2 linked regions of the Azotobacter salinestris genome follow. The protein of the gene in region 1 interacts with the protein of each later gene in a pairwise test. Links are inferred from orthologs where the notes say so. Each region holds a gene or a part of one and is shown on either strand. Other genes may lie near its edges.

Region 1 (8,182 bases):
GATACCAACAAGGATCCCAAGACCCGTCTGCAGGAGTTTCTTCAGTCCAGGGCCTGCGAACTGCCCCGCTACGAAGTGGTGGACATCCAGGGAGAACCCCATTGCCGGACATTCTTCGTCGAATGTCAGGTAGCCCTTCTGAACGACAAGACCTATGGTCAGGGTGCCAGTCGTCGCATTGCCGAACAGGTGGCGGCGGCGGCAGCACTGGTGGCCCTCGGAGTGGAGAACGGCAATGAGTGAGGCAAGCCCGCTGCGCTGTGGTTACGTGGCCATCGTTGGCCGCCCGAATGTGGGCAAATCCACACTGCTCAATCACATTCTCGGACAGAAACTGGCGATCACCTCGCGCAAGCCGCAGACTACCCGGCACAACATGCTGGGCATCAAGACCGAAGGCGATGTGCAGGCAATCTACGTCGATACCCCTGGCCTGCATAAGCAGAACGACAAGGCGCTCAACCGCTACATGAACAAGACCGCCTCGGCAGCGCTGAAAGATGTCGATGTGGTGATCTTCATGGTCGATCGCACCCGCTGGACCGAAGAGGACCAACTGGTGCTCGATCGTCTTCAGTATGTGCAGGGACCGTTGCTAATCGCGGTGAACAAGGCCGACCGTCTCGAGGACAAGGCCGAACTGCTGCCGCATCTGCAGTGGTTGGCGCAGCAACTGCCCAACGCCGAAATCGTGCCCATCTCCGCGCTGCATGGGCAAAACTTGGATACCTTGGAGCGGCTGGTTGCCGAGCGCCTGCCGGAGAGCGAGCATTTCTTCCCGGAGGACCAGATTACCGACCGCTCCAGCCGCTTCCTCGCCGCCGAACTGGTACGGGAAAAGATCATGCGCCAGTTGGGGGCCGAACTGCCCTATCAGGTCACCGTGGAAATCGAGGATTTCAAGCAGGAGGGGCGGACTCTCCACATCCACGCGCTGATCTTGGTCGAACGCGAGGGGCAGAAGAAAATCATCATCGGCGAGAAGGGCGAGCGGATCAAACGTATCGGTCAGGAAGCTCGCCAGGACATGGAGGTGCTTTTTAATTCCAAGGTCATGCTTAACCTATGGGTAAAGGTGAAGGGCGGCTGGTCCGACGACGAGCGGGCCCTTCATTCATTGGGTTATCGTGATAATTAGCATCCCATTCTCTCTGTTCACAAGGATTTTCTGAATCGTCAGGCAAGGCTTATGCGTTGTCGCCAGTTCGACTCAATCTTCTTCGTCCCCCCCCGGAGCCAGTCGCTGGCTCCACTGCATGCCCGGCAAATGACGGGCCTTCCTCCTGAATCCATGTGCCTTGTAGCTCCTCTCAAACGGGGCTACAGAGGCATGTCATGGCGCGCCTCTCCTGCAATCGAAACTGAGCCGGGCCGTACAGATCTCTTGTATATCCTCCGCCTTACTTCCTTGTGATTGAATTGTAATCTCACTGCTTTCAACAAAGATCAAATGTTAATATTTCGTGAAATATTATGGCTATTTGATGGCAATATAAATTGTATTCTTTGACTGATTCGATCCCTTAAGCGTTATTGTTTTGAATATTTGTCATAACGATATAGTTATCTGTGAAAAGCTGAGCTGCCGCCTCGCTTAAGCGAAGCGACGAACGGACTGGAAACCTTCGGCAAAGTTGGTCAAAATCGGTGGCGTTTTAAAGGCAAGTATAGTCTGGTTTTTGCAGTAGTCATATGAGTATGTGGGCAGAATTTCCAGTGTGATATCCAATGTGCGGAGATTCAAAGTTCGCCGCTATTATAATGAATGATCGGTGCTAGATTCCTGCCTATTTCTCAGACTTGGATAAGTGGCCGAGCATGCTTGGGATTTTCAGGCTGGTTGTTCTTGTTGAAGTGTACTTTGGGCGATATCCAACAATTTTGCCCTTTGCTGCCTTGTGCCCCGGGGTTTATGGGGCTGTTTTATAGTAATGCTGGTGTGGTTCTGGGGAGAGGCGCTCCGTATAGATGCGCTTATGTCCTGCCAGCATTCTCTTTGGGGGATTCCGCGTCTGAAATATAGCTGGCGCCGAATGCTGAGTTTTCTCGGGGGTAATGCAGTGGCTAATTCATTCTGTCGGGCTGCTCCGTAGTCTGATGCGTTTTTCAGAGCCGAACTGGATGGCGTGGTATGAGCCTGGTTCGGACTGTCCAGTATTGCCGCCTCTTTGGGTGGCTGCCTCGAGCCAGTCGGTTTAGTGGGGTCTGCAATTCATTTTTTACCCTTTCCAATTGAGGGTGGTGATCTGCTGTCCGGCTTGGCGTTTTTCAATCAACTCACAGGATGTGATCAAAGCAAATGAACAACTGAGAGGAAAAATGGCTTACAACTCGGATTATTTCGACCTTCGCAACTGGAAACTCACTTTGCCGGTTGACAGTAAGGGCGGCACCAGTGGTGTAGCCGTAGAAGTAAAAAATCTTGGGGGGTATGAAAACTCAAGCTATTTCTACGATGCAGCGGACAAGGCCATGGTTTTTTCTGCCATGGCAGATGGCGCAACAACCAGCGGCTCCAAGTATGCGCGCTCCGAACTGCGCGAAATGAACGGAAGCGATCGGGCCGCCTGGAAGCTCAGCGAGGGGGGGACCATGACGGCAACCCTCGAGGTAGACAAGGTTCCGCAAAAGTCCGATGGTAGCCCCGGTCGAGTGGTCATCGGCCAGATTCATGGTAAGGATGATGAGCTTGTTCGTCTTTATCATGAGAACGGGAAAGTCTATTTTGTAAATGACCGGGCCGGGTCCAAGAATGCCGAGACGACCTTTGCTCTCAAGGACTCCAATGGCAATGAACCCAACATCTCGCTGAACGAAAAGTTCTCTTACAAGATCGATGCCAAGGGTGATACGCTGACGGTCGAAGCCTACGCCGATGGCAATACATACACCTCAACCACCAAGATCAATTCTGTCTGGCAGTCGGATGAGCTCTACTTCAAGGCCGGGGCTTACTTGGGGGTCAATGAGGGCAATGGTTCGGGTAGTGCCCAAGTGTCCTTCTATGGCCTGGATTTCGGCCATAAAAGCGGTACCGGCCTTGCCGGTCTGCAGGGGCAGAGCAAAGGGAGCACGGCCACCGCTACCAACACTGTTACTGATGCCGAGAGCCAGACCAATAGCACTACCGCAGACAGCACCACTTCCTCTTCCACAGCTCCTGCAACCCTGAAAGGCGACAGCGGCGCAAATTCCCTTTCTGGAACCAAGGGGAATGATGTCATTCGTGCAAATGGCGGGGATGACAAGGTATATGGCCGTGACGGTGCTGACGAGCTGTACGGGAACACTGGCAACGATAAACTCTACGGGAATGCCGGCGACGATAAGCTCCATGGCAATGCAGGCAACGACGTGCTGCAGGGCGGCCCTGGCAAGGACTTGCTCGAAGGTGGGAGCGGCGCCGACAAGTTCGTGTTCGCCAGCCTTGAGGGCGCAGGGGACACCATTACCGACTTCCGTGGTGGAGATGTAATCAATATTTCCGCTCTGGTGGAAAATTTCTCCGCTGGCGGGAGCGACATGTCCCTGCAGGAGCTGACTGCCAATGGGTTTATCGGCTTCAAGGAAGTTGCCGACAACACTCACCAATTGCACGTCGATGTCGACGGAGCCCAAGGGGCTACCGCAGATGTCGCGCTCGTGACGGTTGTTGGTGTCGATGACAGTGTGACGGATGCCAACGCGCTCATTGTCTAACGGCTATTTTGCTGTTTGCTGAAAAAGACCTCGTTTCAGTGTCATGCTCCATTCGATTCGCTGATTCAGAGTGAAAGACAGACAGAACCCAGTGTAAAATGTCTTGTCCCCGTTTGAAAAAGCGCAGCTTCATGCTGGCCAAGGGGTTTTTCAGCAGACTGCCCTAGAGTCGGAAAAAGGCAGGAAACGGATCTTTCCTGCCTTCCCACACAATGCCCAACCAACCTGCCTTTATCCTGCATAGCCGTCCTTACAAGGAAAGCAGCGCGCTGGCAGATTTCCTCACCCCGCAAGGACGACTGCGTGCAGTGCTGCGCTCCGCGCGCGGCAAGTCTGGCAGTCTGGCTCGACCCTTCGTGCCGCTGGAGCTGGAGTTGCGCGGTCGAGGCGAACTGAAGAGCGTCGCCCGTCTGGAAAGCAATGGCATCCCCTGCTGGCTGACTGGCTCAAGCCTGTTCAGCGGGCTTTATCTGAACGAGCTGCTGATCCGTCTGCTGCCTCTGGAAGATCCACACCCATCCCTGTTCGATCATTACGCTCTCACGCTTGACGCATTGGCGGCTGGGCGTCCGCTGGAGCCTTTGCTGCGTGCCTTCGAATGGCGTCTGCTGGTGGAGCTGGGCTATGGTTTTTCCCTGGACCGCGATCTGCATGATCAGCCCGTGCACGTCCAGAGGCTCTACCGCTTGCTGCCCGATGTCGGGCTGGAGTTGGTTGACCAGTTGCAGCCAGGCCTGTTCCAGGGCGGCGAGCTGCTGGCCATGGCCGAAGCCGACTGGCAGTTTCCCGGTGCCCTGGCCGCGGCCAAGCGCCTGATGCGCCAGGCCCTGGCGCCTCATCTTGGTGGTCGGCCGCTGGTCAGCCGCGAACTCTTCATGAATCTCAAGGAGCCCCCCCGTGACTGAAGCCAATCGTATCCTGCTGGGCGTGAACATCGATCATGTGGCAACCCTGCGGCAGGCCCGCGGCACCCGCTATCCGGACCCGGTCAAGGCCGCGCTGGATGCCGAGGAGGCCGGCGCCGACGGCATCACCGTGCATCTGCGCGAGGACCGCCGGCACATCCAGGAGCGCGATGTGCGGGTGCTCAAGGAGGTGCTGCAGACACGGATGAACTTCGAGATGGGGGTCACCGAGGAGATGCTTGCCTTCGCCGAGCAGATCCGTCCGGCGCACGCCTGCTTCGTCCCGGAGACCCGTCAGGAGCTGACCACCGAGGGGGGGCTGGACATCGCCGGTCAGGAGGCGCGCATCCGCGCCGCAGTGGAGCGTCTGGCACGCATCGGCTGCGAAGTGTCGCTGTTCATCGACGCCGAGCCGCGGCAGATCGAGGCCGCCGCGCGTATCGGTGCGCCGGCCATCGAACTGCACACCGGTCGCTATGCCGATGCCCATACGCCGGCGGAGACGGCTCGCGAGCTGGCGCGCATCCGCGATGGCGTGGAGTACGGTCTGAGCCACGGGCTGATCGTCAACGCCGGTCACGGGCTGCACTACCACAACGTCGAGCCGGTGGCGGCGATTCCGGGGGTCCACGAGCTGAACATCGGCCATGCCATCATCGCGCAGGCCCTGTTCGTCGGTTTCAAAGAGGCGGTGCGGGAGATGAAGACCCTGATGCTGGGCGCCGCCATGCGCCGCTAACGGCGGAACAGGTTGATCAGCAGGCTCGCCACCAGGCTGATCAACAGCATGGAGGTGAAGGGGATGAAGAGTCTGCCGCGCTCCGTCTCGACCCGGATGTCGCCCGGCAGGCGACCGAACCAGCCGAACAGCCAGGGCGCATAGTGCAGCGCGATGCCGAGCAGCAACAGGGCCGCCCCGAGGATCATCAGCCAGCGGGCCATCCAGTCACCTTCTTCGTTCGGGCAAGGGGCGGGACGGGCTCAGGGCTTGCGGGCCAGCAGCACTGCACGGGTCGGTGCGGGCAGGCCCTCGACCGTCCTGCCGGGGTCGGTCGGATCGAGAAAGTCTGGCAGAGACTGGAAGGTCATCCATTCGGTGGCGCGCTGCTCCTCGACGGAGGTGACGGCGACATCCACGCAGCGCACCTCGACGAAGCCGGCACGGCGCAGCCACAGCTCCAGGGCCGCCACCGAAGGCAGGAACCAGACGTTGCGCATCTGGGCATAGCGATTTTCCGGCACCAGCACGGTCGTGGCGTCGCCGTCGACCACCAGGGTTTCCAGCAGCAGCTCGCCCCCTCGGCGAAGGCAGTCCTTGAGCGCCAGCAGATGGTCGATGGGCGAGCGGCGGTGATAAAGCACGCCCATGGAGAACACCGTGTCGAACCCCTCCAGCTTTTCCGGCAGGTCCTCGAGGGCGAGCGGCAGGTGCCAGGCGGGCAATTCCGGCAGATAACGCCGGAGCGCGAGGAACTGGCAGAAGAACAGCCAGTTGGGATCGACACCGATCACGCAGTCGGCATCGGCGCCGAGCATGCGCCACATGTAGTAGCCGTTGCCGCAGCCTACATCGAGGATGCGCCGGCCGCGCAGGTCCAGGTGCGGAGCGACCCGCTGCCACTTCCAGTCCGAGCGCCATTCGGTATCGACATGCACGCCGAACAGGTCGAAAGGCCCCTTGCGCCACGGCGACAAGCCGAGCAGGGCCTGGCGCAGGGCGGCGCGGGTGTAGTCATCGCAGGTGCCGGCAAGACCTACCCGCTCGCCCAGCTCGATGCGCTCGACAGTCAACGGGGGCAGTGCCTGCAGGGCTGCCTGCCAGCGTTGCAGGTCACCATGGCTGCGGGTCAGGCGCTCATCCAGCTGTGCCGGGAGGCTGTCGGCCCAAGCGGCCAGGGGGGTGCCGGCGAGGCGGCGGACGAGGGGATACAGGTCGATCATGGCAGGGCGATCAGCGAGGCGAAGTTGAGACACTGGAACCAGGGCACGACCTTGCGAAAGCCGGCGGCCTGCAGGCGTAGACGATGTTCCTCGAGGCTGTCCGGTTTCATCACGTTCTCGATGGCGCTGCGTTTCTGGGCGATCTCCAGTTCGCTGTAGCCGTTGGCCCGCTTGAAGGCGACGTGCAACTCGCCGAGCAGGGCGTGCTCCTCGGCATCGCCAAAGCGCAGCTTCTCCGAGAGGATCAGCGCTCCCCCAGGCAGCAGGGCCCGGTGGATGCGGCCGAGCAGGTCTAAGCGGCGTTCGGGCGGGATGAACTGCAGGGTGAAGTTCATCGCCACCAGGGAGGCCGGTGCGAGCTCCAGGGCGAGAATGTCGGCCTCGATGGTCTCCACCGGCAGCAGCTCCTGGAACATGGCGTCCTGGGCGTGCAGGTATTCGCGGCAGCGCTCGAGCATGGCCGGCGAATTGTCCACCGCGATCACCCGGCAACCTTCGCTTTTCACATGGCGGCGCAGTGCCTGGCTAACGGCACCGAGGGAACAGCCGAGATCGTAGAGGCGGGTGCCGGGCCGGGCGAACTGCGCAGCGAGCACGCCGATGTTCTCGACGATGGTCGGGTAGCCCGGCACCGAGCGCTTGATCATGTCCGGGAACACCCGGGCCACGTCTTCGTTGAAGGTGAAGTCCGGCACTTCGGCGAGGGGCTGGGCGAAGAGGCGGTCGGGGGAGTGTTTCACATGGCTTCCGCAGCTTGGGACAGGGCCGGCATTTTAGCCAAGAGCGCCCTGCCCATACAGCGGCAACGGGCGGTGTGCGCCAGGCGGTCATTCGACGGTGATGGCGCAGTCGAAGACCTTTTCCGGCTCCTTGCCGACCTCCCAGGGCCGCTGGTAGACCAGCAGCAGGTTGTCCTTGCCGGCCTGCACGGCCTGGAAGCGCCAAGTCGACTGCCCGGCGCTGCCGACCACTCCGGATTCTTCCGCTTCGCTGTAGACTTCCGGACCCAGGCTGCGCAGTACCCGTGCGGCGGATTCGCGGACTTGCCAGCGATAGCCGGTGGAAGGGTTGCTGGGCAGGCTCAGCACCAGGTGCTGGCGGCTTTCCAGTTGCAGCGGGCAGTCACTGTCCTCCTCGAGGGTGACGGTGGTGCTGCCGTTGTGCGTGCAGCCCGTCATCCAGATGAGGCCGAGAGGCAGCAGGTATGGCAGGGCAAGGCGCATGCAGGGTCTCCTGGCGAAGATGATGGGGGAGCATAGCTGGAAGCCTGGCTGTCTGCAGTGCTGCGATTGTGGCCTTCTGCCGTGTCGCTATGGCGCGGTTGGACAGGCGTGCCAGATGGGACCGAGAATGGCAGCGGCGCAGGCGCGCCGATGGATGAAGCGATGCAGCCAAGGGGGAGCTTTCGGATGACGGGTGAGTGGGCGGAGCGCAGGAGCAAGGGGTCTTCCATCGCGCGCGTCCTGGAAATCATCGAGGCCGTCGCGCAGGCGGAGCGCGCGCTGTCCCCGGCCGAGCTGGCTCTCATGCTGGACATCCCCAGACCCAGCATCCACCGCCTGCTGCAGCAATTGCAGGCCGAGAGTTACCTGCAGCTGAACCCGCGCGGATCGGTCGTTCCCGGCGACCGGCTGCAG
Region 2 (4,289 bases), 3.0 Mb from region 1 along the record:
GGGCGTTTCGTCGATCTCATCGAGGTCGATGCTGCCAGCCGCACCAAGGTGGAGGACACCCGCGAGCTGCTCGACAACGTGCAGTACGCGCCAAGCCGTGGACGCTTCAAGGTCTACCTGATCGACGAAGTGCACATGCTTTCCAGCCACTCGTTCAACGCGCTGCTGAAGACCCTCGAGGAGCCACCGCCTCACGTCAAGTTCCTGCTGGCGACCACCGATCCGCAGAAGCTGCCTGTCACCATCCTGTCTCGCTGTCTGCAGTTCGCTCTGAAGAGTATGCCGCCAGAGCGGGTGGTCGAGCACCTGACCCACGTGCTTGGCGCGGAAGGCATTCCCTTCGAGTCGGATGCCCTCTGGTTGCTCGGTCGTGCTGCCGACGGTTCGATGCGCGATGCCATGAGCCTGACCGATCAGGCCATCGCCTTCGGCGAGGGCAGGGTGCTCGCCGCCGATGTGCGAGCCATGCTCGGAACCCTCGATCACGGTCAGGTCTATGGTGTGCTGCAGGCGCTGCTGGAGGGCGATGCCCGGGCCATGCTCGAAGCGGTGCGCCAGTTGGCCGAGCAGGGGCCGGACTGGAGCGGTGTGCTGGCGGAGCTGCTCAACGTGCTGCATCGGGTGGCCATTGCCCAGGCGCTGCCGGAGGCGGTGGACAACGGCCAGGGCGACCGCGAGCGGGTGCTGGCCCTCGCCCAGGCGCTGCCGGCCGAAGATGTGCAATTCTATTACCAGATGGGCCTGATCGGCCGTCGCGATCTGCCGCTGGCGCCGGACCCGCGCGGTGGTTTCGAGATGGTGCTGCTGCGCATGCTGGCGTTCCGTCCGGCGGATGTCGGCGGAGCGCCCGGCAGGCCGCTAAAGGATCAGGGAATCCGCTCGGCCACGGCTGATTCCCCATCCGATCCTGTGGCAGAGACTGACTCTGCACAGTCGCCTGCCGTCTCCGCGGCTGTATCGGGCGAAAGTTCGGCCATGGCTGCTCCGGCGTTTGCCGAACCGATCGAGCCTGTATCGCCGCCAGAGCCAAGGTTGCCTGCCGGAGCTCCCGATCTGCCATGGGAGGAGCCTTCGCAGGCTGCCGGCGCTCTCGTCTCGAAGTCGGCTGCGATGCTGGTCGGTGGCATGGCCACTGCGCCTGTGGCGGAGAAAACGGAGAGGGCTCCCGAAAGTGCCGTATCGGATCAGCCGAGTCCGCCGGCTCGAGCCTCCTTGGCGTGCGAGAGGTCAACGGCTCCTGCCGCCGATCGCGCGCCGGAAAGGATGCCTGCGCCGGTCACGGGGGAAGAGCCTCCTCCGGCGGACGATGACTATTATGAAGTGGATGCCGAGGAGGTGGATGTCGAGGCCTACGCCTACCTCGATGCCTTTCCCGTCGAGGAGCCGCTTCCGGCGAAGCCGGAGCCCGAAGCCGAGCCCGCGGTAGCGCCGGCCACCGGCCTTGCGGCCGAATGGCTCGAACTTTTCCAGCGCCTGAGACTGGCCGGCATGACAGCCAACATCGCAGCCAACTGTACCCTGGTGAAGGCCGAAGGCGACCATTGGGTGCTGCATCTGGATCCGGCGCAGGCCGCACTGTTCAACAGTACCCAGCAGCGGCGCCTGAACGAGGCTTTGAACCAGCATCATGGGCGTACGCTCAAGCTGGACATCGAATTGCGCAAGCCGGAGCAGGAAACTCCAGCCCAGGCGGCGGCACGGCGAAGGGCCGAGCGCCAGCGCCAGGCCGAGGCGTCCATTCAGGACGATCCCCTGATCCGGCAGTTGATTCAACAGTTCGCCGCGGTGATCCGCGACGGCACCATCGAACCCCTGAATACCTGAGGTGATTCCCATGATGAAAGGTGGCATGGCCGGCCTGATGAAGCAGGCCCAGCTGATGCAGGAAAAGATGCAGAAGATGCAGGAAGAGCTGGCCAACGCCGAGGTGACCGGTCAGTCCGGGGCCGGCCTGGTGAGCGTGGTGATGACGGGGCGTCACGATGTCCGGCGCGTAACCCTGGACGATAGCCTGATGCAGGAGGACAAGGAGGTTCTCGAGGACCTGATCGCCGCTGCCGTCAACGATGCGGTACGCAAGATCGAGCAGAACAATCAGGAAAAGATGGCCGGGATGACCGCCGGCATGGGCTTGCCGCCCGGCTTCAAGATGCCGCTCTAAGCATTTCCCGGGTTTTTCCCGCGCCGGCCCCTCCCGCTTGCGGGGGAGGGTGCCGACTGGTCGCCGTTCTTGCGTGCGATCTATCCTGCTGTCCTGCCCTCCGGTCCGTTCGCCCATGAGCTTCAGTCCGCTGATCCGACAACTCATCGACGCCCTGCGCATCCTTCCCGGTGTGGGGCAGAAAACCGCCCAGCGCATGGCCCTGCATCTGCTCGAGCGCGATCGCAGTGGCGGCGTGCGTCTGGCCCAGACGCTCACCCAGGCGCTCGAGCGTGTCGGTCACTGCCGACAGTGCCGTACCCTGAGCGAGGACGAACTCTGCCCGCAATGCGCCGATCCGCATCGCGACGATTCCCTGCTCTGTGTGGTGCAGGGACCGATGGACGTGTTCGCCATCGAGCAGACCGGTTATCGGGGCCGCTACTTCGTGCTCAAGGGGCATCTGTCTCCCCTGGATGGTCTCGGTCCGGAAGCCATCGGTATTCCCGAGCTGTTGATGCGGATCGAGCTGGGAGTCTTCGCAGAGGTGATCATCGCCACCAACCCGACGGTGGAGGGCGAGGCCACGGCCCATTATATCGCCCAGATGCTGGCGTCCGGAGGTGTCATGGTTTCCCGCATCGCCCATGGCGTGCCGCTGGGCGGCGAGCTGGAACTGGTGGATGGCGGCACTCTGAGTCACGCTCTGGCCGGACGCAAGCCGATCAGCCTGTGAGCCTGGTTGTGCGCCGAGTGATTCGATGGCAGGAGAGGACGGGGGAAGGGGAAAAGCGAAAGGCCCCTCGCGGGGCCTTCCTGGCAGGGCATCAACCCATCTGCACCTGGTACAGAATCGCGTAACCCAACCCCATCAGCACCCAGCCACCCACGGGGTGGAACAGGATGCGCCAGACCAGGCCGCGCGGATCGAAGCCGACACCGTGAATGAAGCCGCTGGAGATCCCCAGCATTACCAGCATCAGCATGCTGTGGCTGTACCCGGCCTCGGGATCGACGATCAGCGATGGATGAATCAGAAATATCAGCGTGATCGGCGTGGCCAGAAGCAGCGACAGGATGCGGAGCGGGCGTCGCTGCAGGAGCTGCTTTTCACTCGTCACCCGCCGGACCCTCATCCATTTTCATGGTGGTTTCCAGCCACAGGGCGTTGATGACTCCGAAGCCACAGGCCAGCAGGATGCCGAGAATCCAACTGAAGTACCACATGTTGCCTCCTAGGCCCGCCATGGGGCGGGCGAACTCGATGGGGATGGCGCGGACAGGGTCCGCGCCGGTTTCAATCAGTACAGGCCGTGAGGGTTGGCCTCGATGGTCTGGTCGTTCAGCTTGCCCCACATGCGCCAGTAGCACCACAGGGTGTAGCCCAGGATGATCGGCACGAAGATGATCGCGGCGATCAGCATGATCCCCAGAGTCTTGTGGCTGGACACGGCATCCCACACGGTCAGGCTGGAGACCGGGTCGATGGCCGACGGCATCACGAACGGGAACAGGGCGAAGCCTGCGGTGAGGATGGCGCCGACGATCGCCAGGCTGGTGCCCAGGAAGGCCATGCCATTGCGCTTGGTCTGCGCGCCCATCAGGGCCAGCGCGCCGCCAACCAGGCCCAGCAGCGGAGCGAACTGGGTGAGGGGGTAGCGTACATAGTTGGCCTGCCAGCCGCTGTTATCCAGGGTGACCTGCTTGGTCAGCGGATTCAGAGCCGCGTTGGGATCGAAGTTGTCGACCAGATTCATGCCGTCGATGCCCAGCAGCAGCCAGATGCCGCAGATGAAGAAGCCGCCCAGGAACACCAGCGCGCACAGGCGGGTAGCCTTGCAGGAGCGCTCGTACAGTTCGCCTTCGGTGCGCAGCATCAGCCAGGAACCGCCGTGGGCGCTGAGCATGCTCAGGCTCACGATGCCGGCCAGCAGGGCGAAGGGGTGCAGCAGGGAGAAGAAGGAGCCTTCGAAGTGGGAGCGCATCGTCTCGTCGAAGCGGAACGGCAGGCCCAGGAACAGGTTGCCGAACGCTACCCCGAACAGCAGGGCGGGCAGTGCGCCACCGGCGAACAGAGCCCAGTCCCAGATGTCGCGCCACTTCTTGTTTTCCAGCTTGCTGCGGTAGTCGAAGCCTACCGGGCGGCAGA

What was found.
Region 2: the proteins of recO (region 1) and recR interact in binary tests that used the Escherichia coli proteins (3 or more experiments, as listed by UniProt). The link is inferred for Azotobacter salinestris from one-to-one orthologs.

What each region holds. Positions count from the first base shown.
Region 1 is NZ_CP045302.1:1,452,961-1,461,142, reverse strand. Bases 2,818-5,757 are described here. They hold recO (DNA repair protein RecO), read left to right. Parts: upstream 2,818-3,911; coding sequence 3,912-4,604; downstream 4,605-5,757. Other genes in these bases: cmoB (tRNA 5-methoxyuridine(34)/uridine 5-oxyacetic acid(34) synthase CmoB), read right to left, coding at 5,586-5,757; GCU53_RS06825 (DUF2905 domain-containing protein), read right to left, coding at 5,340-5,546; pdxJ (pyridoxine 5'-phosphate synthase), read left to right, coding at 4,597-5,343; GCU53_RS06840 (polysaccharide lyase family 7 protein), read left to right, coding at 2,818-3,699. Outside these bases: rnc (ribonuclease III), read left to right, coding at 1-243; GTPase Era, read left to right, coding at 236-1,138; more of GCU53_RS06840, read left to right, coding at 2,320-2,817; more of cmoB, read right to left, coding at 5,758-6,545; carboxy-S-adenosyl-L-methionine synthase CmoA, read right to left, coding at 6,542-7,285; GCU53_RS06810 (protease inhibitor I42 family protein), read right to left, coding at 7,373-7,768; GCU53_RS06805 (IclR family transcriptional regulator), read left to right, coding at 7,955-8,182. UniProt on the Escherichia coli protein: Involved in DNA repair and RecF pathway recombination.
Region 2 is NZ_CP045302.1:4,494,655-4,498,943, forward strand. What follows is about bases 1,316-4,076. They hold recR (recombination mediator RecR), read left to right. Parts: upstream 1,316-2,276; coding sequence 2,277-2,876; downstream 2,877-4,076. Other genes in these bases: dnaX (DNA polymerase III subunit gamma/tau), read left to right, coding at 1,316-1,824; GCU53_RS21175 (YbaB/EbfC family nucleoid-associated protein), read left to right, coding at 1,835-2,161; GCU53_RS21185 (cyd operon YbgE family protein), read right to left, coding at 2,968-3,276; cydX (cytochrome bd-I oxidase subunit CydX), read right to left, coding at 3,251-3,367; cydB (cytochrome d ubiquinol oxidase subunit II), read right to left, coding at 3,442-4,076. Outside these bases: more of dnaX, read left to right, coding at 1-1,315; more of cydB, read right to left, coding at 4,077-4,289. UniProt on the Escherichia coli protein: May play a role in DNA repair. It seems to be involved in an RecBC-independent recombinational process of DNA repair. It may act with RecF and RecO.